4 regions of the Micromonospora sp. NPDC020750 genome follow, and region 1 is predicted to be linked to each of the others. Evidence: riboswitches for the same ligand, from Rfam matches in the RefSeq annotation. Region 1 holds a riboswitch; each other region holds the start of a gene.
The links. A riboswitch is a leader RNA that binds a small molecule or an ion and turns the genes downstream of it on or off. The one in region 1 is predicted to bind cyclic di-AMP.
Positions count from the first base shown of each region.

Region 1 (5,765 bases):
TCGCCGGGCAGCACGTTGCCGACGGAGTACCGCTGGCCGGCGGAGAGGGTGTACTGCAACGGCGAGATCGGCTGGTACGGCACGCCGGCCGGGTATGCCGCCTCCTCCGGGTACGCCCGCCCGTACACCGGGATCGTCGCCTTCCCGGCCTTCGGGGTGGCCACCAGGCCGACGGTCCAGGCCGCCGTGGGCGCGGACGCCGGGTTGTGGAACCACGCCTTCTGCCCGAGGTACCAGATCGCCGTCCAGTCACCATCACGGCCGGCCAGGGCGTACGTCTGCCCGGTCGACGCGCGGGCGCCGTGGTCCGAGACGGCCATCGTGGCCGGCGAGCCGTTCGGACGCAGGGCGATGTCGTTGACCAGCGGCGCGTCGGCGCTCGGCGCGCTGCGCAGCACCACCGCCGAGGAGCCGCGCGAGGGGCAGGGCACGCCCGCCGTCACGCAGCCGGTGAATGCCGGCCGGTTGGTGGCGAAGTCGGGGTCGATCCGCACCATGCCGGTCAGCGGGGTGCCGGTGTTGAGCTCCGGCGCGCGCAGCAGGTCGAAGTAGTGCGACCAGTCCCAGTACGGGCCCGGGTCCCAGTGCATGCCCCGCACGTTCGCCGCGACGGTGCCGGGGACGTTGTCGTGGCCGATGATGTGTTGCCGGTCCAGCGGGACGCCGTGCCGCAGCGCGAGGTACCGGACCAGTTTCGACGAGGTGCGGTACATCGCCTCGGTGTACCAGGTGCCCTGGGCGGCGAAGCCCTCGTGCTCCAGCCCGATCGACTTGGCGTTGACGTACCAGTTGCCGGCGTGCCAGGCGACGTCCTTGGTCTTCACGTGCTGGGCGATGTGCCCGTCGGCCGAGCGCAGCGTGTAGTGCCAGCTCACGTAGGTCGGGTCCTGGACCATGTTGACCGTGCCCGCGTAGCTGCCCTCGGTGTCGTGGATGAGGATGTACTCGACCTTCTGCCGCTTGGGCCGGTCGGACAGGTCGTGGTTGCCGTAGTCGCCGGGGTCGGCACCGAGCGACTGGTAGGGGGCGGGGATCCACTCGCAGGAGATGGTCGACGGGCACTCCAGGCCGTCGGGGCGCGCCGGCAGGCGCAGGCCGAGCCGGTCCAGCCAGGACTTCTGCGGGGTCACCGCCCGGGCGGCGAGGGTCACCCGCTGCCCGTCGTCGGTCACCCGGCTCTCGCCGCCGGCGATGGTGCCGAAGACCTCGTCGGCGAAGGCAGCCGCCGCGTCGGCGCCGTCCGCGCCGGCGTACCGGGCCACCGCGCCGTACCAGGCCGCCGGGTCGGTGCCGGCCCCGACCGGGGCGCCGATCTGCCGCTGGTACGACGCGAGCAGCGCCGCCCCGCCCCGGATGTTCGTCGGCGCGTCGGCGCGCAGGGCAGCCTCGTCGGCCCCGGTCAGGGTGGCGGCGGTGTCCAGGGTCTGCAACGACGCCGCGGTCGGGGCCTCGTCGGCCGAGGGCTGGGCGGCGGCGGGGGCCGGGCGGGAGTCGTCCCCGCGCGGGTCCTCGTCGCCGGAGTCGTGGTGGGTGCCGGTGGGCAGGCCGGTCACGTATTCGGCGTCGGTGAGGTGCATCGGCCCGTACCCACCGCTGGTGCTGGGGGTGCCGGCGTTGGTGTCCCAGCGGGACTGGAGGTAGGAGACGCCGAGCAGGACGCTCTCCGGCACGCCGTACTCGGCGGCGGCGTCAGCGTACTGCTGCTGGCGGTTGGGGGTCTGGCCGGCCGCGGCCGGGGAGGCGGTGGTACCGAGGGGCACAAGGGCCGTGGTGGCGGCCACGGCGGCGGCGAGCAGGATCCGTCTGCTCGACGACACGACAGAACGGGGCATCGAACCTCCTGGTTGGGCGTCGGATGAGGTCACCCTTCCGCCGTCGTCCTCCCACGTCAATAGCTTTCCACCAGGTGTCGCGATGTGAAGGAATCTTCCGCACGGTGGCGTGGTATGGCGTGTCATCGCCCGGCGGGTTGCGGATCGATAACGGGCGTCTCTACTCTGGTCAATCGTCGGCCGGTAGCTGTATCGCCCAGCCGGGCGGTGACGGTCCGACACCGCCGAGTCGCCTCCGGGCGAGCCGGGGACCCAGGTACGCCGGGGTGAATCCGCAGCGCCGCTGCGGTAGGGCGCTCTCCCTTCCCGCCCGAACCCGTCAGCTAACCCGGTAGGCGGTCAAGGAAGAAGGAGAACGGAGCCAGGTGGCACTCCCTGCCCTGCGGCGCCCGTCACGCCGGTCGGCGCACGCCGACCGGATGCCGGTTACGCCGCGCCCACGCTGGTCACGCTTCACCACCGCCCTCGCCGCACTGGCCGGCGCCGCCGTCGTCCTGACCGGCGCCCCGACCTCGGCCCAGGCCGATCCCTCGATCGCCGAGATCGAGCGGCAGATCGACCAGGACTGGAACAAGCTCGAACCGCTCATCGAGCGGCACAACGCCACCCGTCAGGACCTCGCCCTCAAGCGTCGGCAGGCCGACGCCGTCGCCAAGCAGATCGGGCCGCTGCAACGCCGGGTCGACGAGGCGATGGACAAGGTCAGCGGCCTCGCCGTCGAGGCGTATAAGAGTGAGAACCTGTCGGCGGTGAACGCGCTGCTCGGCAGTCGCTCGCCCGGTCAGATGATGGGACAGTTGGAACTGCTCGACCAGTTCGCCGAGCGCCAGCAGCGCGACATCCGGGCGGTCATCGACCTCCGCGACGAGCTCGATGCGAAGAAGAAGCCGTTGGACGAGATGGTCACCCAGCTCGCCCGCACCGAGGCGCAGCTCGCCGCCAAGCGGAAGCAGATCAACGCAGAGATCGACCGGCTCCAGAAGCTGCGGCTCAAGGTGTACGGCACCGGCGGTGGCGGCGCGCTGCGTCCCGCTCCCTGCCCGGCTGCCTACCCCGGCGGCGGTGCGGGGGTCGCGGTGAAGTTCGCGTGTGCCCAGATCGGCAAGCCCTACGTCTGGGGCGCCGAGGGCCCCAACTCGTACGACTGCTCGGGCCTGATGCTCGCGGCCTGGGCCAAGGCCGGCGTGTCGCTGCCGCACAACGCGGCCCAGCAGCGGTCGGTGACCGCGCGGGTGAGCCGCGCCGACCTGCGCCCCGGCGACCTCGTCTTCTACTACGCCGACCTGCACCACGTCGGCATGTACGTCGGCGGCGGCTGGGTGGTGCACGCCTCCCAGGCCGGCCAGCCCGTCAAGATGAAGCGCATCGACGACGGCCAGATCCACAGCTACGGCCGCCCCGACTGAGCGGCGAGGGGCCCGTTCCGCGGGACGGGCCCCTCGACCACGCCCGCGCCGTCAGCGGGTGGGCCAGGTGCGCCAGTTCTGCCAGGAGCGGCTCGGCGTCGGGCCGCGCTGGCCCTGGTACCGCGAGCCGTACACCTTCGACCCGTACGGGTGCTCGGCCGGCGAGGAGAGCCGGAAGATGCAGAGCTGGCCGATCTTCATGCCCGGCCAGAGCGTGATCGGCAGGTTCGCCACGTTGGACAGCTCCAGCGTGACGTGACCGGAGAAGCCCGGGTCGATGAACCCGGCGGTCGAGTGGGTGAGCAGCCCGAGTCGGCCCAGCGAGCTCTTGCCCTCCAGCCGGCCCGCGAGCTGGTCGCCGAGCGAGATCACCTCCAGCGTGGAGGCGAGCACGAACTCGCCCGGGTGCAGCACGTACGGCTCGCCGTCGGGCACCTCGACCGCCGAGGTCAGGTCGTCCTGCTGCACCGACGGGTCGATGTGCGTGTAGAGGTGGTTGTTGAAGACCCGGAAGAGCTTGTCGAGGCGCACGTCGATGCTCGACGGCTGCACCAGGGTGGGCTCGAACGGCTCCAGCGCGAGCGTGCCAGCCTTCAGCTCGCTGACGAGATCGCGGTCGGAGAGCAGCATCGGCACACCATAGCGACCCTGGTCGGCGGGCCTGTCATCGCCTACGGCGACCGGCGCGCCGCGCTCGCCTGTCGAACACGTGTTCGATAGAATGCCCACATGGCTTCCTGGTCCGAATTCGCCGCTGACGAGCCACGACTCGCCGGCGGGATCCGCCTCCTCATGCAGCAGTACGGGCCGGGCTTCGGCTACCTGGCCACCGTCCGCGCCGACGGTGGGCCCCGGGTGCACCCGGTCTCCCCGGTGATCACCGACGACGGGCTCTTCTGCTTCATCGTCGACTCGCCGAAGCGGCGCGACCTCGAACGCGACGGCCGCTACGCGCTGCACTCCTTCCCGCCGGAGGACAGCGACGACGAGGCGTACGTGGCGGGGCACGCGTGGCCGGTGACCGACCAGGCCCGGGTGGCCCGGCTCGCCGAGCTGGGGCGGGCCGCCCCGCAGGTGGACTGGCGGCTGTTCGAGTTCACCGTCGACGTGGCGATGCTCGCCCGCCGCTACCAGGGCGGCGCCGTCTTCCCGGGCGGCGGGCCGGGGCAGCCGGCCGTGCAGGTGTGGCTCGACCCCCGGTCCGCCGGTGACCCGGGTGGCGCCCCGGTGGGCGTACCGGATCAGGGGCCGACCCGGCACGCCTGCGGCGCCCACCGCGCGGCGGCCTGACCCCCGACGACGCCGGTGCCGGCCCCGTCGGAGGACGGGGCCGGCACCGGAGGGTCAGGAACAGGGGTGCGTCAGGCCGCGCGGTACGCGTTCCACGCGGTCAGCATCCGGCTCGCCTGCCCGGCGGTGAACTGGTGCATGCACGAGTCGTAGGTGTAGTCCATGAAGTTGGTGATCGGGTCCTTGCCGGTGGCGGTGCAGGTGTCCCGCCCGGTCGGGCACTCGTACGCCGGCGACGCCTCCGCCGGGGTGTCGCTCACGCTGTCGCCCGAGCCGGAGCAGCCGCCCTGGAAGGTGTGGTACAGGTTCAGCCAGTGGCCGACCTCGTGGGTGCCGGTGTCGCCCTGGTTGTAGTTGGTGGCGGTGCCACCCGGCAGCGACTCGTTCAGGGCGACGACGCCGTCCATCTTGTCGAGGGTGCGCTTCGGGAAGGTCGCCCAGCCGAGCAGGTTGTCGCTCAGCTCGCCGAGGTAGATGTTCAGGGTGTTCTTGCCGCCCTCACGCAGCGAGGTCTTCATCGAGCGCTCGGCCGACGAGCCCGACACGATCGGGTACCACGCCGGGTTGGTGACCCGGTTGATCTTCTGGAGCTGGAAGCCGAAGGCGGTCGCCGCGCCGCCGGTGGCGCCGCTGTAGGCCTGGTTCAGCACGGCGATCTGCGAGGTGATCAGCGAGTCCGGGATGTTGCCGCCGGCCCGGGTGCTGTTCTCCTGGATGACGTGCACGACGACCGGGATGGTCACGGTCGCGAGCGTGCCGGCGCCGGCCCCGGCCCGGAAGTTGGCCCGCTCGCGCAGGGCACCCGCCAGGTCGGCCTCGCGCTCGCGGACCTGGGCGGCGGTCAGCTCGTTGGGTTCGTGCTTGGTCTGCGCGCCCGCCTTGACCCGGGCGTCGGAGTGCACGTCGGCCGGCTCGGCGCACGTCTGACCCGGGGCGGCGGAGAAGGCCGATGCGGCGGGAACGACGCCCACGGCGGCGGTGCTGAGCAGGAGTGCGAGGGTCGTCGACGCGACGCCGGCGGTACGCCGGGTCAGCAGGTTGGCACGGAGTCCCATGGGCCCACCTCTTTCTGGCGGCGCGGCAGGGGGTGTGTCGCGCCGTGGCTGAAACTTGTGGCAGACGTTACAACCGATCGAAGGATTTGAGAACGGCTATATGTTGCCGGTATGAAACTTCTACGGTTCATCGATGGCTCGGGTCATCGCGGGGAGGCGGTGAGGTGGCCATGGACCGGGTT
Region 1 covers NZ_JBIRTH010000007.1:358,187-363,951, reverse strand. Annotated here, with positions in the region: gene ACH4T9_RS23140 (N-acetylmuramoyl-L-alanine amidase) at 1-1,832, opposite strand, end outside; cyclic di-AMP (ydaO/yuaA leader) riboswitch at 2,045-2,185, shown strand; gene ACH4T9_RS23135 (NlpC/P60 family protein) at 2,198-3,238, shown strand; gene dcd (dCTP deaminase) at 3,290-3,868, opposite strand; gene ACH4T9_RS23125 (pyridoxamine 5'-phosphate oxidase family protein) at 3,968-4,528, shown strand; gene ACH4T9_RS23120 (zinc metalloprotease) at 4,600-5,583, opposite strand.

Region 2 (5,765 bases), on a different contig from region 1:
GGAGAAGAAGGAGGCCGAGTCGGCCCGCGAGCAGCAGCGCCAGGAGTACGCCGACCTGCTGACCTGGATGACGGGCCGGCTCTCCGACAGCGTCAAGGAGGTCCGGCTCTCCACCCGGCTGACCACCTCGCCGGCCTGCGTGGTCGGCGACGCCCACGACATCACCCCGACGCTGGAGAAGATGTACCGGGCGATGGGGCACGAGGTGCCGCAGGTCAAGCGGATCCTGGAGCTGAACCCGGGGCACCCGCTGGTCGAAGGGCTACGCAAGGCCCACGAGCAGGACGCCGGGGCCGACGCGCTCGGCGACACGGCCGAGCTGCTGTACGGGATGGCGTTGCTGGCCGAGGGCGGCGAGCTGGCCGACCCGTCCCGGTTCACCCGCATCCTCGCCGACCGGCTGGCCCGGACCCTCTAGCCGCCGCCACGCACCGCGCGCCGGGCTCCCGGTCGACACCGTCGACCGTGGACGCCCGGCGCGCGCCGTTGCGCGTCCCGCCGGGCGGGGCCCCGGACGGGCGGGCGGACCGGGATAATGGCCCCATGCTTCGGGGGCGGCTGCGCGGGTTGGTGTCGGTGTCGATCGGGCTGCTCCTGCTGCCAGGCTGCTACGGGCCGGAGCCGCAGGTCGACACGGTCCGGACCAGGGAGCTGGCGATGCAGGACGCCGGTCGCAAGGTCACCCGCGTCGAGCAGGCCGTCGCGCGGGAACGCCGGTACCCGCACCCGGCGCAGCGGTACGCCCGGGAGGCCGCCCGGGTTGCCGGCACGGAGGTCATGCGGATCGACGACACCCGGACCGGGGGCGGGGTCTCGCTGATCGTCCGCGTGCACGGGGTGGCCACGGCGGTCGACGCGTCCGGCCGGTCGATGGACGAGACGTTCGACCTGCCCGTCTGCTATGCGATCAGCGTCGAGCAGGACGCCATGGACGACCGGGTCGACGAGGTGTCCTGTCCGGACGGCTCCCCGCTCACCGTCTCCGTCGACCCGGAACTCCCGGGCTCCGCCGAGGACGACCTGCGCCAAGCCCTTCCCACCGGCGGTGCGGCCACCGAGCAGGCCGTCCGCGCGGCGGTCGACGGCCTCGACCTCGAGCCTCTGGTCACCCGGCAGGTCGCCGCCGTGGGTGGGGTCGTGGGGGTGGCGCTGCGGGCCAGTCAGTACGACTGCCTGCTGGCCCGCGTGGAGGGTGGACGGGTCGAGGTGTGGCGGCCCGCCCGCGTGCAACTCGCCCCCGGGGAGCTGAGCTGCACGGCCGACACCGCCGTCGCCGGGCACGGCCGTCGACCGCCCCACTGAGCTGTGTGGGCGATCACCGAGCGTTTCCGGCATCCGATGTACGCAATCGGACCCCGATCACAATCAGTGACTGGCCGGGGTTGTCCGTTGACGGTTCACCCTGATCAGACTCGGCCCGGTGTTTGCCCTGCATTGCTTGTGAAGTCTCGCAAGTCGACGGTGTGGTCCTTCGCCCGAGCGGGTGAAGAACTTCACAAGAGGTGGGCACCCGTCACCAACGGTGCCTAACGTCGATCGAGTCCGCGAATGCGGCGACCACGGTCGGTAACGCCTAGTCCTGCCGCCGACCGTCGGTTCCCTTGTCAGTAAGGCAGGAGCGGGGGACCCACACGTTCCTCGGTGCACCGCACCTCGGGGTGAAGCCGCCTGAGGCGGCCGGGCTCCTCGGCCCGAACCCGACAGCTCACCTCGCCGGCGTGGAGGAATCACACATGGCAACTGAATACACCGCCCGCCACCGTCGGGTGACCGTCCGCCGCGCCGCCGTCGGCACTCTCGCCGCGGGCGCCCTCGCCGGGGTCGTCGCCCTGGCCGGCCCGGCCGCGCCGGCCCAGGCCGCGGTCAACTGGGACGCCGTCGCCTCGTGCGAGTCCGGCGGCAACTGGCACATCAACACCGGCAACGGCTACTACGGCGGCCTGCAGTTCTCGCAGGGCACGTGGGCCGGCTACGGCGGCAAGAAGTACGCGGCCCGCGCCGACCTGGCGACCCGGAGCGAGCAGATCCGCATCGCCGAGAAGGTGCTCGACGGCCAGGGCATCGGGGCGTGGCCGACCTGCGGCAAGAAGGGCGGCTCGACGAAGGGCAGCGCGAAGTCGGAGCGGAAGTCGGAGACGAAGGCCGCCCCGAAGGAGCGGTCCTCGCGTACCGAGAAGCCGGCCTCGCGCAGCAAGCGGGACACCACGAGGAGCGCCCCGAAGGGCGCTCCGTCCAGCGGCGGGATGACCTATGTGGTCCGGTCGGGCGACACCCTCTCCAAGATCGCCACGGCGCAGGGTGTGCGGGGCGGCTGGCGCGTGCTGTGGGAGAAGAACGAGCGGGTCGTGGGCGAGCACCCGAACCTGATCTTCCCGGGCCAGCGGCTCAGCCTCTGAGTGCCCGCCGGGTCGGCGCGACCCGGCGTCCCGGTCCCGGGGCACCCAGCACCGGAAGCGCCCGGCCGGATTCTCCGGCCGGGCGCTTCCGCGTCCCCGACGGGCACGCCACCCGGGTGAAGTGCTCGCGGGAGCAGCGTCACAGCCCCGCAAAACGAGTCGGCCGCCGGTCCCGTCGCCGGGCACAATGGCGCGATGTCGCGCCACACCGCCGCCCTGCTCGACGACCTCGACGAACTGCCGTACCGGGAGCGGATGACGACCCTCGCCGCCCGGGCCCGGGCCCTTGCCGCCGCAGGCCGGCTGGACGGAGTGCTCGCGGACCTGCGGGCCGGGTCGACGTACCACCGGTTCCTCGCCGTGACTGCGGCCCAGGTCGTCGGCGACCGGGCCGGGACGGCCGCCGCCCTCGACGACCCGCACGCGGCGATCCGGGCCGTCGCGGTCCGTGTCTGCCTGCGCGCCGGCTGGCTCACCGCCGACGACCTGCACCCCCTGCTCGCCGACGCCCCGGCCGACCTGCGCCGGCTGGTCTACCGGTCGCTGCGGTCGCTGCGTCGCCCGGAGGTCGCCGACCGGCTCGTCGACGCGGTCCGCGACCGGTTCGGCGACGCCGAGGCGGTCGCGCTGCTGCCCGCCTGTGGCCCCGACACGGTACGCCGGCTGCTGCCCCTGCTCGACCACGCGCTCGGCGGCGGGGCGGCCCTGGCCGGCCGGCACGCCGGGGTCCTGCTCGACCACGCCGAGGCGACGCTGCCCGGCCTCGACGGCTCGGAACGCTCCCGCTGGTGGGCGGCGCGCGCGGGCGCGCTGCTCGGCACGGCGGTCGGCCACCCGGAGCGGGTGCTCACCCTGCTCGAACGCCACGCCCCGGCCGACGGGCTCCCCGGCGACCTCACCCGCTACGGCGTGCTTGCCGCGGCGTCCCCGGCCCGGGTGCTCACGCTGCTGACCGACCCGGCCCGCGCCGGGTGGCTGGGCCGGGCCACCCTGCCCCCGGCGTTGCTGCGCCGCCTCGCAGCGCTGCCGCCGGCGGACCTGGTCACGCTCGCCCGGCGGCTGCGCGCCGACGACGCCCGCCTCGCGGCGCTGCTGGACGCGCTGCCCCCGGCGGCGCGCGGCACCCTGTACGACGCCGCGCTCGCCGACGTCGAGACGGCCGCCGCGATCCCGTCTTCGGCGGTCATGGCGGTGCTGCCCCGGCGCTGGCGGGAACGGGAGGCCCGCCGGGTGCTCACCCTGGAGCGGGTCCGTGCCGACGAGGCCGCCGTGCGGGCGTGGAGCGCCGAGCTGCCCTGGCCGGAGGCGTCCGCGGCGCTGGTGCCCGCCCTGCGCGCCGCCGACGCGGGGGACCGGGCGACGGCGTACGAGCTGCTGCTCACCGCCGCGCGGCGCAGCGACGACCCGGCGGCGGTGGCCGAGGCCGTGGCCCGGCTCGTCGGGCTGCGCAACGAGCAGGACCCGGTCCGTTCGGCGGCGCTGGCCACCCTGGCGACCATGGCCCGGCCGCTGCGCGCCGACTCGCGGCCCGTGCTGGCCACGCTGGTCACCGACGCCACCCACGCCCGGGACGCGTCCACCCGCACGCTGTCCGCGCTGGGCGAACTGGCCTGCGGGGTGCTGCGCCACCACGTCGACGAACCGGAGCTGCTGGGCTGGGCGCTGGACACCCTCGACGCCCTCCTCGGCGGGCACCACCTGCCCCCGCTGGGCCGGCTCGACCACGGCCTGCGCCGGGGGCAGGAGCGGGTCGTCCTCGACCGGCTCCTGCCCTGGATCACCGCCGGGACGGCGCGCGGCGAGTTCACCCCCCTGTTCGCCGTCACCCGCGCGCTGGGACGCCGGGCGTGGCGGCTCCCCGCGCTCCAGGAGCTGCTGCACCGGGCCACCGGCCCGGGCAACGTCTCTTCGGTCGTCCGGAACGCCGCCGACCTGTGGCTGGCGGACCCGACGCCGCGCGGCGAACGGGTCGCCCTCCTGCTCGCGGCCGATTCGTCGGTGATCACCTTCGAGGCGGTGTGGCGGACGGTCTGCGGGCGGCGCACCGACCTGCTCGACCGGGTGCTGCTCGGCCCGCCGCCGCGCGGGGCGTTCCTGCCGGCCGGGCCGCGCTGGGTACCCGGGCATCCGTGGCACGTCGACCGCTGGCTGCCCCGGCACCGGCGGGCGTACGTCGACCTCCAGGCCCGGGTGGTCCGGGACGCCGGCCAGCCGATGCACGCCCGGGCCGCCGCGCTCGCCCGCGCGGCGCGGGTTCCCGACGCCGGCCGCGACCTGGTGCTGCGGTACGTCGACTCGGCGAACGTCACCCTCGCCGAGGCGGCCCTCGGCGCGCTGCCCTGGACCGATCGGCCCGAGGACGCCCTGACCACGCTGCTCGCGCACGCCGACGACGACCGGGCCCGGGTGGCGATGTACGCCGCAGGCCGGGCCGCCCGGTTCGTCGCCCCGTCCGCGCTGCTGGCCCGGCTCGCCGGCATCGCCCTCGGCCGGGGCAGGGTGACCAGCCGCAAGGAGGCCGTCCGGCTGCTCGGCCGGCACGGGCCGCCCGAGGCGGTGCCGCTGCTGCGGCAGGTGTGGCAGCAGCCCGACCAGCACCGCGATGTCCGGGCGGCGGTCACCTCCGCCGCCCGGCAGCGGCTACACACGCCGCAGAGCTGGGCGGTGCTCGACCTGGCAGTCGGCGGCGGCCGGGAGGACACCCTGGCGGTGTTGGCCGCCGGGCCGCACGAGGTGCCGGAGCCGCACCGACCCCGGTACGCCGGCCTGGTCGTCACCGCCTGCCGCAGCGGCGACGGGGTGGTCTCCCAGGCGGCGCTGACCCGGCTGGTGCAGTGGGCCCGGTGGGCGCCCGACGTCACCGACCTGGTCGTCGAGGCGCTGACCGACCTCGACGCGCACGCCGGTTGGCCGGCCCGGTCGATGTTGCTCGGCGCGCTGCTGGACCTGCCGCACCGCCCCGAGCGGGCCGCGCTCGACGCCGCCCTGCGCCGGCTGGTGGCCCTCGACGCGGCCGACGACGACCCGGGCGGGCCGGAGCGGGACCGGCCGGCCCGCCGCCGGATCGACGCGATCCTGCGGACCGTGCGGGTGTGGACGCAGCGCGCCGGCGTCGACGCCGACCTCGACCCGGCCCGGGACGCCGCCCGCAACCTGGCCCGGCACCCGGGGTTCGTGGCCGGGGCGGCCGGGCTGCTGACCGTCCTGGTGCGCCTCGACGGGCGCACCCCGCAGCACCTCGTCGCCGAGCTGACCGAGCTGTTCGAGCTGGCCGCCGGACGCCCGGCGCTGGCCGCCCAGCTGGCCGACGCCCTCGCCGGCCGGGTGCGCCGGGACGCCGCCGTCGTGGACGCCGGGCTGCTGCTGGCG
Region 2 covers NZ_JBIRTH010000004.1:548,179-553,943, forward strand. Annotated here, with positions in the region: gene htpG (molecular chaperone HtpG) at 1-418, shown strand, start outside; gene ACH4T9_RS16220 (hypothetical protein) at 544-1,302, shown strand; cyclic di-AMP (ydaO/yuaA leader) riboswitch at 1,581-1,734, shown strand; gene ACH4T9_RS16225 (transglycosylase family protein) at 1,734-2,396, shown strand; gene ACH4T9_RS16230 (hypothetical protein) at 2,592-5,765, shown strand, end outside.
Region 2: linked by a shared signal. The riboswitch ahead of ACH4T9_RS16225 (transglycosylase family protein) and the one ahead of ACH4T9_RS23135 (NlpC/P60 family protein) in region 1 are both predicted to bind cyclic di-AMP.

Region 3 (5,765 bases), on a different contig from region 1:
GATGGCGGCCTGCTTGCCCCGCTCCTCCGGCAGGTCGCCGTAGAGCAGGGTGCCGAGGGTCTTCAGGTCCTGCGGGAGGTAGCGCAGGTTCGGGTAGCGCTGGTGGTGCGAGGTGATCACCTTCGCCATCGACCTGACGTACGGGGAGACGGTCAGCGCCACCCGGTCATCGACGGTGAGCGTCGCCTTCCGCTTCTCCACCCGCAGGCTGTCGCCGTGCAGGAACATCGACGGGCAGCCGATCACGTCGACCGCGGAGAAGCCGAGGCTGCGCAGGTACCCCTCGGTGATCTCGCCGCGCACGCCGATGCTGTGCGACCGGTCGAGCACCGCCTTCACGAACGGCTTGACCACGTCGTCGATCGGTCGCAGGTACTCCCGGTCGCCGTTGACGTCGGTCTGCGCGCCGACGCCCAGCACCACCACCGGGATCTTCAGCCGCTCGATGAGCCGGGTCATGTTGACCAGCCGGTGGGTGTAGCTGCGCCGGAACGCGTTCGCCAGCGGCACCACGAAGACGTCGTACCGCTCGTTGATCTCGTCCGCGTCGCGCGGGTTGGCCTGGAACTTCGACGAGGTGATCTGGGCCGTCGAGGTCCGCAGGATCTTGTGCGCCGAGTGGCTGAACACGAGGTTGCCGGTGTTGTCACCGATCCAGTTGCGCTCGAACGTCTCCTCCGGCGAGTAGACGTCGAACGGGCCCTTCTTGGCCCGGAGCAGGATCCGCTGGTGCATCGGTGCCGTCCTTCTCGTCGTGTCCACCCCGTCGAGGGTGCGCCGGCGGGCGCCGACCAGGCGTGGCCCCACGAGATCGGGGCACGCCCGTTGGTTCCGAGACCGCGATATTAGGCCATCGGACACCTGCTTCTGGCATTCACGTCTCCCGGCGAGCGCCGACGCGAGGGCCGGGCGGGAACTGCGGGTAGGGTGCCCGGCGGGCGGCACCCACCGGCCCGCCACGACGCGGCGGCGCCGGCTGCCCGGCGCGACACGAGGCGAGGAGGCGCGGTGTTGGTGACCCTGCGGACGGACGGACCGCCGGCATGACCAGCACACCGACCGTCGTACGACCCGAGTCGCCGGCCCGCCCGGCGAGCCGGCTGCCCTCGCTGACCGGGCTGCGCTGGATCGCCGCCCTGCTGGTCTTCGGGTACCACGTCGGCACCATGCGGATCGTCGCCGAGCCCGACTACCAGGCCGTCATCGACTGGCTGTTCACCCTGGGCCTGTCCGGGGTGGAGTTCTTCTTCATCCTCAGCGGGTTCGTGCTGGTCTGGTCGGCCCGCGACGGGGACCGCCGCCGCGACTTCTGGCGCCGCCGGCTAGCCAAGATCTACCCCAACCACCTGCTGATGTGGGCGGCGGTGCTGCTTACCGGCGTGTGGGTGTTCGCCGACCCGGTCAACCCCCGCGCCGCGGTGGAGAACCTCCTGCTGCTCCAGGCCTGGGACCCGACCCCCGGCTACTTCTACAGCGTCAACTCGGTGAGCTGGTCGCTCTCCTGCGAGCTGTTCTTCTACTTCTGCCTGCCGTTCGCGCTGCCGCTGGTCCGCCGAGCGCGGCCCGGGGTGCTGTGGGCGGTGGTGGTCGCGGTGCCGCTGCTGATCGTGGCGCTCTGGCCCGGTCAGCGCCTGGTGCCGCAGGAGAGCACCTGGTGGTTCACCCAGGTCTTCCCCGTCGTGCGGTCCCTGGAGTTCTGGATGGGCGTCGCCGCGGCCGAGCTGCTGCGTCGGGGGCGCTGGCGGGGCCCCGGCCTCACCGCGGCCAGCGTGATCTTCGTGGCCACCTGGGTCGTCGCCTCGCAGTGGATCCGCGCCGAGCTGTGGGCGGCCCTGCTCGCGGCGGCGTACCTGTTGGTCATCGCAGCCGCCGCCGCCGCGGACGTGCGCGGGGCACGGACGCCGTGGCGGTCCCGGCCGATGGTCTGGCTCGGCGAGGTCTCCTTCGCCTTCTACCTGGTGCACGTCTTCGTCATGGTCACCGTGCTGCGGCTGGCCGACCGGCTCGGCGTGGGGCTGCCCGGCTGGTGGGGACCGCTGGCCGTGGTCGGCTTCCTGCTGGTGAACCTGGGGCTGGCCGCGTTGCTGCACCGGTGGGTCGAGATGCCGCTGACCCGCCGGCTCGGGCCGCCCCGCCGGCCCCGCCCGCCGGCTCCCGGCGGCGGGACGGTCCCCGGCGACCCGGCGGGGCCGCCCGGGCCGGCGACGACGGCCGCCCCCGCACCGGCGCACCCCCGCGAGCAGGTCGCGGTCCCCGAGCGGCGCTGACGGCCTCGCCCGCTGGCACCCGGCCGGGTCGGCTGACCCGACCCGACCCGGCCCCGGTTGGTCGCGGTGCTGCCCCGAATTTCTTTATGACGCCGGTCACATCGCTCGGGTAAACGGGCAGTCGACCCATCGGGGCGGGTCCACCGACATAACTCGCCGACGATCAAGACTGATCGTCCGGTTGTCGCCCGAGGGCACCCCGAAGGCCCCTAATCCCATTGAGTCACGTCAGTTCCCAATGTGCCGCAAGAAAGCTGATCGGAGAGGGTTTACGCAGGTAGGAAGGGCTTGGCAGGGCCTCGACCGGCCAGTAATGTCGGCCCGTCCGGTGCGGTACCCGATCGCAATAGGCGACGCCGCGCCGACCCGCTCAATCGTGACCATCACGAACCGGGGACCCAGTGCACATGTGGGGTGAATCCGCGGGCCACGGCCCGCGGTAGGGCGATCTTCCCGCCCGAATCCGTCAGCTAACCCGGTAGGCGGTGTCGGAAGGAGTGCCATCCTCGTGCAGCGCGACCCCATCCCTCGGTTGTTCCTCCACCGCGGCGCCGTGGTGCCCGCGTCCGTCGCCCCCGGGCTGACGAACTGACCGGCGCACCCGCCCGTACGCCCGGCTGACCGGGCATCTTCCCAGAGCTGACCTGACCGGCTGTGGACGTCTCGTCCACGCCACCGTGCGACGACGCATGCCCAGGTGCCCCCGCTCTCCGCCCCATCCCCGTGGAGGAACACGTGAACGACCACCTCAAGCGGCAGTTGCGACGTCTCGCCACCGAGCGCCCGTACCAGGTCGTCGCCGGCTCGGCCGCGGCGCTCCTGCTGGCCTCCGGCACCGGTGTGTTGCTGGCCGGCACCGACGACACCCCCGCGCCGCGGCAGACCACCAACGCCGCCGTGGCCGAGATCGCACCCCGCCTCGACAGCGCGGCCAGCCGCGCCCAGGCCCGGGTCGGCGCGACCGAGTCCTCCAGCGCCTCGCCGTCGCCGAGCGCCACCACGGCCGCGCCGAACCCCGACCTGACCACCAGGGCAGCCCCGAAGCAGACCACGGCGAAGCCGGCCACCCCGAAGTCGCCGTCGTCGAAGGTTCTCGACTACGCCTACCAGGCGCAGACCACCTACTACTACTGCGGCCCCGCGGCGGTGCGCAACGCGCTCTCCGCCACCGGCGTCGGGAGTACCCAGGACGGGCTGGCCAGCCGTCTCGGCACCACCGAGATGGGCACCAACTCGGCCGAGGACACCACCCGGGTGCTCAACGCAATGGTCAAGGGCGACCCGTACCAAACCCGGATGATCCCGGGCGGCGCCGCCACCGGGGCCCAGATCGACCGGCTCAAGGCGGACGTGGTGAAGGCGGTCAGCGCCGGGCGCGGCGTCGTGGTGAACATCGCCGGCGACGCCACCGACGTCGACGGCGGCTGGCACTCCTTCCCCGGCGGCCACTACATCGCCGTCGTGGGCTACCGCAACGAAGGCCGTACCGTGCGGATCGCCGACTCGGCCAACCCGGCCGCCTCGGCGTACTGGATCAGCACCACGGCCCTGGCGCACTGGGCGGCGACCAGGGGCTACTCGGCCTGATCACCCTCCCCCCACCGGGCCCCGGCTCTCCCCGTGAGCCGGGGCCCGGTGCTGTCCCGCGCCGTCCGGCATCCGCGGCCGTCCAGGTGCCGTCCGGCACCGCGGCCGTGACCGAACCCGTCAGCTCCGGCCTCAACCCTGTGACGCGAACTTCTTGATCATTGCGGGAAGCGGGCGGGGGAGGGCGGGGTCGGGCGGGGGGTGGGTGGGGTCCAGGTCGGGGTCAGCTCGCGGCGGGCCGCTGCCAGGAACGCCTCGGCGTACTGGTGGGTGGGGAAGTCGCCCAGGTAGCGGGAGCGGGTGGCCCAGCGGGCCGTTGCCTGCGGGTCGGTGTCGAGCAGCTGACCGAGCACCTCGTCGAGGTTGGCCGCGTCGCGTCGCAGTACGTAGCCCGAGCCGGCCAGGGGGAACCGCTCGACGAACCGGTCGCCGTCGCCGCCCATGTCCGTGACCGCGTACGGCTTGCCGGAGTAGAGGTAGTCGGAGATCACCCCGGAGACGTCCGAGAGCAGCGCGTCGGAGCGGTTCACGCAGTCGACCAGGGACATCTCCCGGCTGGCCGCAGCGCCCCAGACGTGCTGCCGGCCGGTGCGGGCCCGGTCCGCGGCGAGCAGCTCCGTGAGCCGGGCGAGCTGCCGCGCCGACCCCGGATTCTGCCCGGTGTACGGGTGGGCGCGCAGGATCACCGTCGCGCCCCGGGCCAGCAGCCCCCGGACGAGGGTTTCGCCCACCGGCAGGGAGCAGTAGTTCGCGTCGGCGTGGTGCCCGGTCCAGGTCGGGGTGTAGAGCACCGTCGGGTTCGGCAGACCGGTTGCCGGCTCCCGGCGTACCTCGATCGACTCGACCTGCGGGCGGCCGACCACGACGAACTTCTCCGCCGGGATGTCCACCCCCGCGCGGGCGTACCGCTCGATCGCGGCCGGGCCGGCCACGAAGATCCGGTCGAAGATCGCCGAGACCGGGTTGGCGCTGGGCGCCTTGTCGCTGTCGCCGTGGTGGATCTGCACGTGGGTGAGCTGGGTGAACCGGATGCAGTGGCTGTTCTTCGCCCCGTGGTTGACGTAGAAGGCCACCTTGAGACTCGGCACCAGCGCCTCGTCCATCGCCTTCAGGGTGGGGCAGTACACCACCGGCGCGGTGGTGGCCGCGGCGATCGGGGCGAGGAACTCCGGCTCCCGCACCATCACGAGGAACGGCCGGCCGATCCGCTCCAGGTAGGGCAGCCACATGGTGACCTGGTACTCCGACCCCGGCGGGGCGGAGAAGTGCAGCAGGAACTCCGGCTGGTACGCCCGCAGCGCCCGGGTCACCGCGCCGCCCCCGGTCCCCGGCCGGAACCGCCTGCGGGCCAGGTCCAGGGCCACCGCCCCGGCGCCCGCGCCGACGCCCAGCGCCAGCAGCAGGGCGACGAACGCCGGCAGCGCCAGCGCGGCGGCCAGCGCCACCGCGGCGAGCAGCACCAGCAGGGCGTCGGCCAGCCGACCGGCGACCAGCGGGGCCCACGACCGGACCGGGAGGTTGGCGGCCCGGATCTCCAGGTCACCGGCCTGCCGCAGCGGCCCCACCAGCAGCACCAGCCCCAGCAGCGCCAGGGCCGTGGCGGCCAGCGCCGGGTCGAAGCCGGCGTCGAGCCGGCGGGCGTACCCGACCAGGATGCCGGCCGCGAGCAGCACCGACTCGGCGGTGCTGTCGGCGGCCGGCCGGACCCGGCGCTCCCAGCCGGCGGCGGCCAGGGCCGCCACCGCGAACGCCAGCCCCCAGCCGGTCGCCCCGGTCAGCGCGAGGGCGAGGAACGCCAGCACCGCCAGGCCGGTGGTCGCCACCCGGGCGGTCAGTTTCCTGACCAGGTCACCACGCATGTCGTTTTCGCTTCTCCCGCCGTGCTGCGGTGGCCGTCGTCGCTCAGCCGGC
Region 3 covers NZ_JBIRTH010000011.1:247,338-253,102, forward strand. Annotated here, with positions in the region: gene ACH4T9_RS28255 (polysaccharide pyruvyl transferase family protein) at 1-735, opposite strand, end outside; gene ACH4T9_RS28260 (acyltransferase family protein) at 1,044-2,267, shown strand; cyclic di-AMP (ydaO/yuaA leader) riboswitch at 2,625-2,767, shown strand; gene ACH4T9_RS28265 (C39 family peptidase) at 2,991-3,854, shown strand; gene ACH4T9_RS28270 (CDP-glycerol glycerophosphotransferase family protein) at 4,013-5,713, opposite strand; gene ACH4T9_RS28275 (D-ribitol-5-phosphate cytidylyltransferase) at 5,757-5,765, opposite strand, start outside.
Region 3: linked by a shared signal. The riboswitch ahead of ACH4T9_RS28265 (C39 family peptidase) and the one ahead of ACH4T9_RS23135 (NlpC/P60 family protein) in region 1 are both predicted to bind cyclic di-AMP.

Region 4 (5,765 bases), on a different contig from region 1:
GAAGTTCAAGGCACTGCCCGGCAGGGAGGGCGACATCTGGCTGGCCGGCGAGGGTGGCCTGTGGCGCTCCACCGACTCCGGCGCCACCTTCACCAAGCTCGCCAACGTGTCGTCGGCGGTGAACGTCGGCTTCGGCAAGGCGGCCCCCGGGCAGACGTACCCGGCGTTGTTCACCTTCGGCACGGTCGACGGCCAGCACGGCGTGTTCCGGTCCGACAACGCCGGCGTGAGCTGGGTCCGGATCAACGACGACAAGCACCGGTACGGCAACGCGGGCGAGGCGCTGACCGGCGACCCCCGGATCTACGGCCGGGTCTACCTGGGCACAAACGGCCGGGGCATCCTCGTAGCCGACCGGCTCGGCGGCACGCCCAGCCCGTCGCCGACCACGCCCGCGCCGACCACCCCGGCACCCACGACGCCCCCGCCGACGACGCCCCCGCCGTCGCCGACCACGCCGGCCCCGGCCGGCGGCTGCACGGCGACGTACAAGGTGACCGGCTCCTGGTCGGGCGGCTTCCAGGGTGAGGTGACCGTCAGGAACACCGGGTCACCGAGCAGCGCCTGGTCGGTGGCGTGGAACTACGCCGACGGGCAGCGGCTCACCCAGCTCTGGGGCGGCTCGTTCACCCAGACCGGCGCCCAGGTCGTGGTGCGGGACGCCGGCTGGAACGGTGCCCTCGGCACCGGCGCCAGCACCAGCTTCGGCTTCCTCGGCAGCTTCACCGGGGCGAACTCGGTGCCGGTGCTGAGCTGCACCGCCACCCTCGCCCGCTAGCCACCGGCACGGCCCGGCGTCCGGGCCCCGACCGGACCGGCTCCCGTAACCGGTCAGCCGGCCCGGCGGCGCGGCGGGAGATCATCGCCGCGCCGCCGGGGCCGGTCGGGTCAGCCTTCGAGGCCGACGGGGGAGTCGGGCCGGTCGACGTCGACGAACTCGATGTCGTCGGCGTCCCGGCCGCCCCGGCCGCCGGCGGCCCGCGCGGCCGACCCCGCGGCCCAGCCGACCGCCGCGCCGACCAGCGCGGCGCCGATCAGCAGCGTCCAGGGCAGGGCCGGGCGGCGGCCGGCGAGCGCGTCGAAGGCCAGCAACGCCCGGCGGCGGGCCGTCTCGGCCGCGGAGCCGACCAGGTCACCGGCATCGTCGGCGAGGCCCGAACCGTTGCGGCGGGCCGAACGGGCGGTGTCCCGGACGTTGTCCCCGGCGGAGCTGACGGCGGAGACCAGGTGCTGCCACGCCTGGTCCGCGATTCGCTCGGGCTTGCTGCGGCGTTCCAGCAGATCGGTTCCGAACATCGTTCTTACCTCCTCGGGGTGCCGAAGCTTGCGGCCACTTCGGCTTTTCGGCTAGGGCAGGGCTCGGGCGCCCCGCCCACCGGCATGGTCCGGCGGGCCCGTCCGCCCACTCGGGCAGTGCCCCGCCGGATCCGGCCGCAAACCCGGCCCGTCCGGCGGCGGTCCGTCCGGCGGCGGTCAGCGGACGGACACCACGGCAGCGCCACGGGCGAAGTCGTCGCCGTCGTCGTCATCGTCGTCGTCACCCGCGCCGCCGAAGCCGCAGGCCAGCATGAGAGCGAGCAGTGCGCCGACGCCGGCGAGGCCGGCCAGTCTCCGGATCATGAGTGGTCCTTCCGTGGTACGGGTGACGGGCGCCACCGAGCGTAGGCGGGGCGGGCAACGGCGGCGGTGAGCTCTCTCACCCGGTCCGCTGTGGGCGGGGCGGGGCGCGCCCGGCGCACAATGTGCGCGCGAAGGTCGGGGGTCACCGTTACCCTGGGTCGGCGACGTCGGCTCCGGGTCGATCGTCCGCTGAGCAGGACGTGAAAAGTCCGGATAAGGGCCGGCCCGCTGTGCCCTGATCCATGAATTGCTCATCCCGAGGGGTGGCGACCGAGGCCATCGGAGGAATACTCTCGGTCGCGGCCCGCGTACTGATGAGGCGCCCGTGAACGGGCGAGTGGAGGTGCTCGCGTGAGCCTGTCGATCGTGAAATCGGTACTGTCGGGTGGTGTCATCGAGATCGTCCCGCGCGGCGAAATCGACGTCGACACCGCGTACGAGGTGCGCGAAGCCATCGCAGAGGTGCTCGCCAAGGGGCGTCCCGCCCGCATCGAGCTCAACATGCGCCTCGTCACCTTCATCGACTCCGTCGGTATCAGCGCGATGGTGGCTGGTTTCCAGACCGCCGAGGTCAGCAGCGTGAAGCTGGTCGTCACCGAGCCGAGCCGGTTCGTGCACCGGCAGCTCTGGGTGACCGGGCTGCTCGGCCTGTTCGGCGCTCCGGAGCCCTACTACGCGGGTGCCGGCGCTGCCACCCCCGAGGTGCTGCCCGGCGCCTGACGGCCGTCCGCGCCGGGTGCCCCCCCGGGGCGGTTCACCGTGGGCCGGTCACCTATGGGCCGGTCACCTATGGGCCGGTTCACCGTGGCCGGGGCGGTGGTCCTTCCCTCCGGGGGTCGGGTGGGGGACGATCGGGACGTGCTTCGGCGAGACACCTTCCAGTATTCGGTTCAGGCCCGCTGCCCGCGGGCCGAGGCGGTGGCGCTGCTCGGCGACCCGGCCCGGCAGGGCGAGCTGCATCCGCTGATCACGCGGGTGCGCCGGCTGCCGCCCCGGCCGGGCGCCCGGGTCAGTTATGCCATCACCGACCGGCTCGCCGCCGGGCCGCTGCGCTTCCCGGTGACGTACCAGGCGGACGTGCTGGTCGCCACCGACGACGAGATCGTCACGGTGGCCCGGCAGCGGCCGGCCACCACCGTGCGCAACCGCACCCGGCTGCGTGACGAGCCGGGCGGGGTGGTCCGGATCGACGTGGAGATCACCCTTGCCGCCCCGGCGCCGCTGTTCCGGTACGCCTTCCGGCAGGCCCGGTCGGCGCATCTCGGGCTGGCCCGGAGGTTGGGAGAGGTGCTGGACCGCGCCGGGGACGGCCCGGCCCAGCCGGCCTGAGCGGCGCGGCCGGGCCCACGGCTTGTGCGTGTGGCCCCCGGACGGCGGGGGCCACACGCCGCGCGGTCAGTACACCGACAGGTGCACGTGGTTGGTGTGGTCACTGGACGGGTCCCCGTTGCCCCCGCTGTACGACTTCCAGCCGCTGCTGGGCAGCCAGATCTGCCTGAACCAGATCACGTACAGCACGGCGAGGTTGTCCGCGTTGCGGATGTAGTACGCCGCCAGGTTGTTGCCGTAGGTGCGGTCCCCGCCGGAGGCCACCCCGCCGAAGCCGCCCTTCTGGGCGGCGAAGTCGCACGCCCGTCCCTTGGGATGCTCGCCGGAGCCGCTGGGCCGGTGGCAGGAGACGTACCGGGTGAAGCCGGCCGACTTGGCCTGCTGGAGCGCGTGCAGCGTCCGTGGGGTGATGCAGCCGTTGGCCGGGGTCGGGTCGTTCACGCTGCACGACTCCGACGGCCAGGACCCGTCGGAGTTGCGCTTCGCCGGGGTGGCGTTCGCGCTGGAGGTGCCCCGGTTGGCCCCGTCGCCGCTGGCGCTGGTGCTGGCCTTCTCGTTGGCCACGGTCAGGGCCTGCTCGGCCTGATCCTTGCGCTTGGCCATCACGGTGACCTGCTTGCGCTGCTCGCGGATCTCCCCGTCGAGGGCCAGCCGGGTCTTGGCGGCCTGGTCCCGGGTCTCCAGCAGGTCGCGCAGCGCCCGGTCCTCGTTGGTGGCGACCGCGTCCAGCGCGGCGACCCGGTCCAGGAAGCCTGCGGGGTTGGTGCTGTTGAGCAGCGCGGACACCGGGCTGAGCCGGCCCGACTTGTACGCCACGCCGGCGATCTCGTCGACCTTGGCGCCGCGTACGGTCAGCTCCGCCTCGACCGTCTTGAGCTGGCTGCCGAGCTGCTGCTGCCGCTTGACCGAGCTGGCCAGGGCTCTCTTGGCGTCCAGGTAGCCCTTGCTGGCCGCTTCGAGTTGGGCGCGCAGGGCGGGGGTGCCGCCCTCCTCGTCCTGGCCGGGCGTGGGGGCGCGCAGGCCGGTGGGTGGGGCCGCGCCGGCCGGGGCCACCGGCCCGAACCCGAGGCCGACGGCGAGCGTCAGCACCAGCATCGCCGCCATCCGGGCGGCGGTCCTTCGTACAGGTGCCACTACTGGCATACGTATGTCCTTCCGTCAGTCGCCGACCGGGTTAGCTGACGGGTTCGGGACGGAAGATCCCTACCACTCAGGCGGATGCACCCCACGAACATGGTTCCCCGGCTCGCCAGGAGGCGATTAGGCGGCGGCCACCGCAGGCGCCGGAGGGCGCCGCCCGGCGGAGGCCGGATGAGAGCTTACCGGTGCGGATGAGACCCCCGCTGTCTCCGTGGCGGACGGTGCGTGGGCCAATACTGTCAAAACCGGCATGCAGGCACAATACACCACTTAATTGATGGGTGTGGGTATCACCAGCCGGTCGGCCCGCAGGGGCCCGCCGACGCCCCGGGCTCCACCTGCAACGTGGCGTGCTCGATGTGGAAGTCCTCGTGCAGGGCGGTGCGGGCCGCGGTCAGCACCGCGCCCACCTCGGCGTCCGGCGCCATGGTCAGGTGGGCCGAGGCGACCTCCATGCCGGAGGTCAGCGTCCAGACGTGCAGGTCGTGCACCTCGACCACGCCGGGCACCGCCGCCAGCCGGTCGTGCACCGCGGTCACCTGGAGGTGTTCCGGCGCGGCCTGCACCAGGATGCGCACCGCGGCCCGCCCGAGCCGCCAGGTGCGGGGCAGGATGAACACGCCGATCGCGACGGCCACCAGTGGGTCCGCCCACCACCAGTCGGTGACGGCGATCAGCGCCGCGGCGCCGATCACCCCGACCGACCCGAGCAGGTCGCCCAGCACCTCCAGGTACGCCCCACGCATGTTGATGCTCTCCTTCGCCCCACTGCGCAGCAGGGCGAACGCGGCGACGTTGGCGAGCAGGCCCAGCGTCGCCACCACGAGCATCGGGCCGACGGTCACCTCGGGCGGGTCGCCGAACCGGCGGACCGCCTCGACGAGGACGTAGACCGCGACGCCGCTGAGTAGGACGGCGTTGCCGAGCGCGGCGAGCACCTCCAGCCGGTAGAGCCCGAAGGTGCGCTGAGGGTCGGCGGTGGCCCGCCGGGTGGCGGTGATCGCGGCCAGCGCCATGCCGATGCCGAGCACGTCGGTGAACATGTGCCCGGCGTCGGAGAGCAGCGCCAGCGAGCCGGTGCCGAACGCGGCCACCGCCTCGACGATCATCAGGGTGGCGAGCAGCCCGAAGGCCGCCCAGAGTCGCCCTGAGTGGCGGTCTGCGGCGTTCGCCACCGCGCCGTGGTGGTCATGACCTGCGCCCACGCCAACACCCTCCGTCCCCGATCCGAACCCGATTTAATGTATGCTCACATCGCTATGTATGCAAGTAAAAGTCGGGCGTCCGACCGGGGACGTGGGTGCCGGCCGGTCAGCCGGTCGGATCGATCGTGGTCAGCCGCTGGGTGGCCCGGGACAGCGCCACGTACAGCGTCCGCACGCCGGAGCCCGGATCGGCCCGGATCTCGGCCGGGGCGACCAGCGCGACCCCGTCGTACTCCATGCCCTTGGCCTGGAGACTGGTCACCACCTGTAGGCGCGGCGCGGCCAGGCCGGCGAGCCAGCCGGCGACCTCGTCCCGGCGCGGCACCGGCGTGATCACTCCGACCGTCCCCTCCACGTCGCGGAGCAGCGCGGCGACCGCCGCGACGGTGGCCCGTTCCAGCTCGGCCGGCGGCACGGTCAGCACGACCGGCTCCACGCCGGTGGACCGCACCGCGCTGGGCAGCCTGAGGT
Region 4 covers NZ_JBIRTH010000003.1:596,123-601,887, reverse strand. Annotated here, with positions in the region: gene ACH4T9_RS13350 (cellulose binding domain-containing protein) at 1-778, shown strand, start outside; gene ACH4T9_RS13345 (hypothetical protein) at 889-1,296, opposite strand; gene ACH4T9_RS13340 (hypothetical protein) at 1,474-1,620, opposite strand; gene ACH4T9_RS13335 (STAS domain-containing protein) at 1,972-2,340, shown strand; gene ACH4T9_RS13330 (SRPBCC family protein) at 2,479-2,949, shown strand; gene ACH4T9_RS13325 (coiled-coil domain-containing protein) at 3,016-4,092, opposite strand; cyclic di-AMP (ydaO/yuaA leader) riboswitch at 4,097-4,226, opposite strand; gene ACH4T9_RS13320 (cation diffusion facilitator family transporter) at 4,380-5,294, opposite strand; gene ACH4T9_RS13315 (HelD family protein) at 5,401-5,765, opposite strand, start outside.
Region 4: linked by a shared signal. The riboswitch ahead of ACH4T9_RS13325 (coiled-coil domain-containing protein) and the one ahead of ACH4T9_RS23135 (NlpC/P60 family protein) in region 1 are both predicted to bind cyclic di-AMP.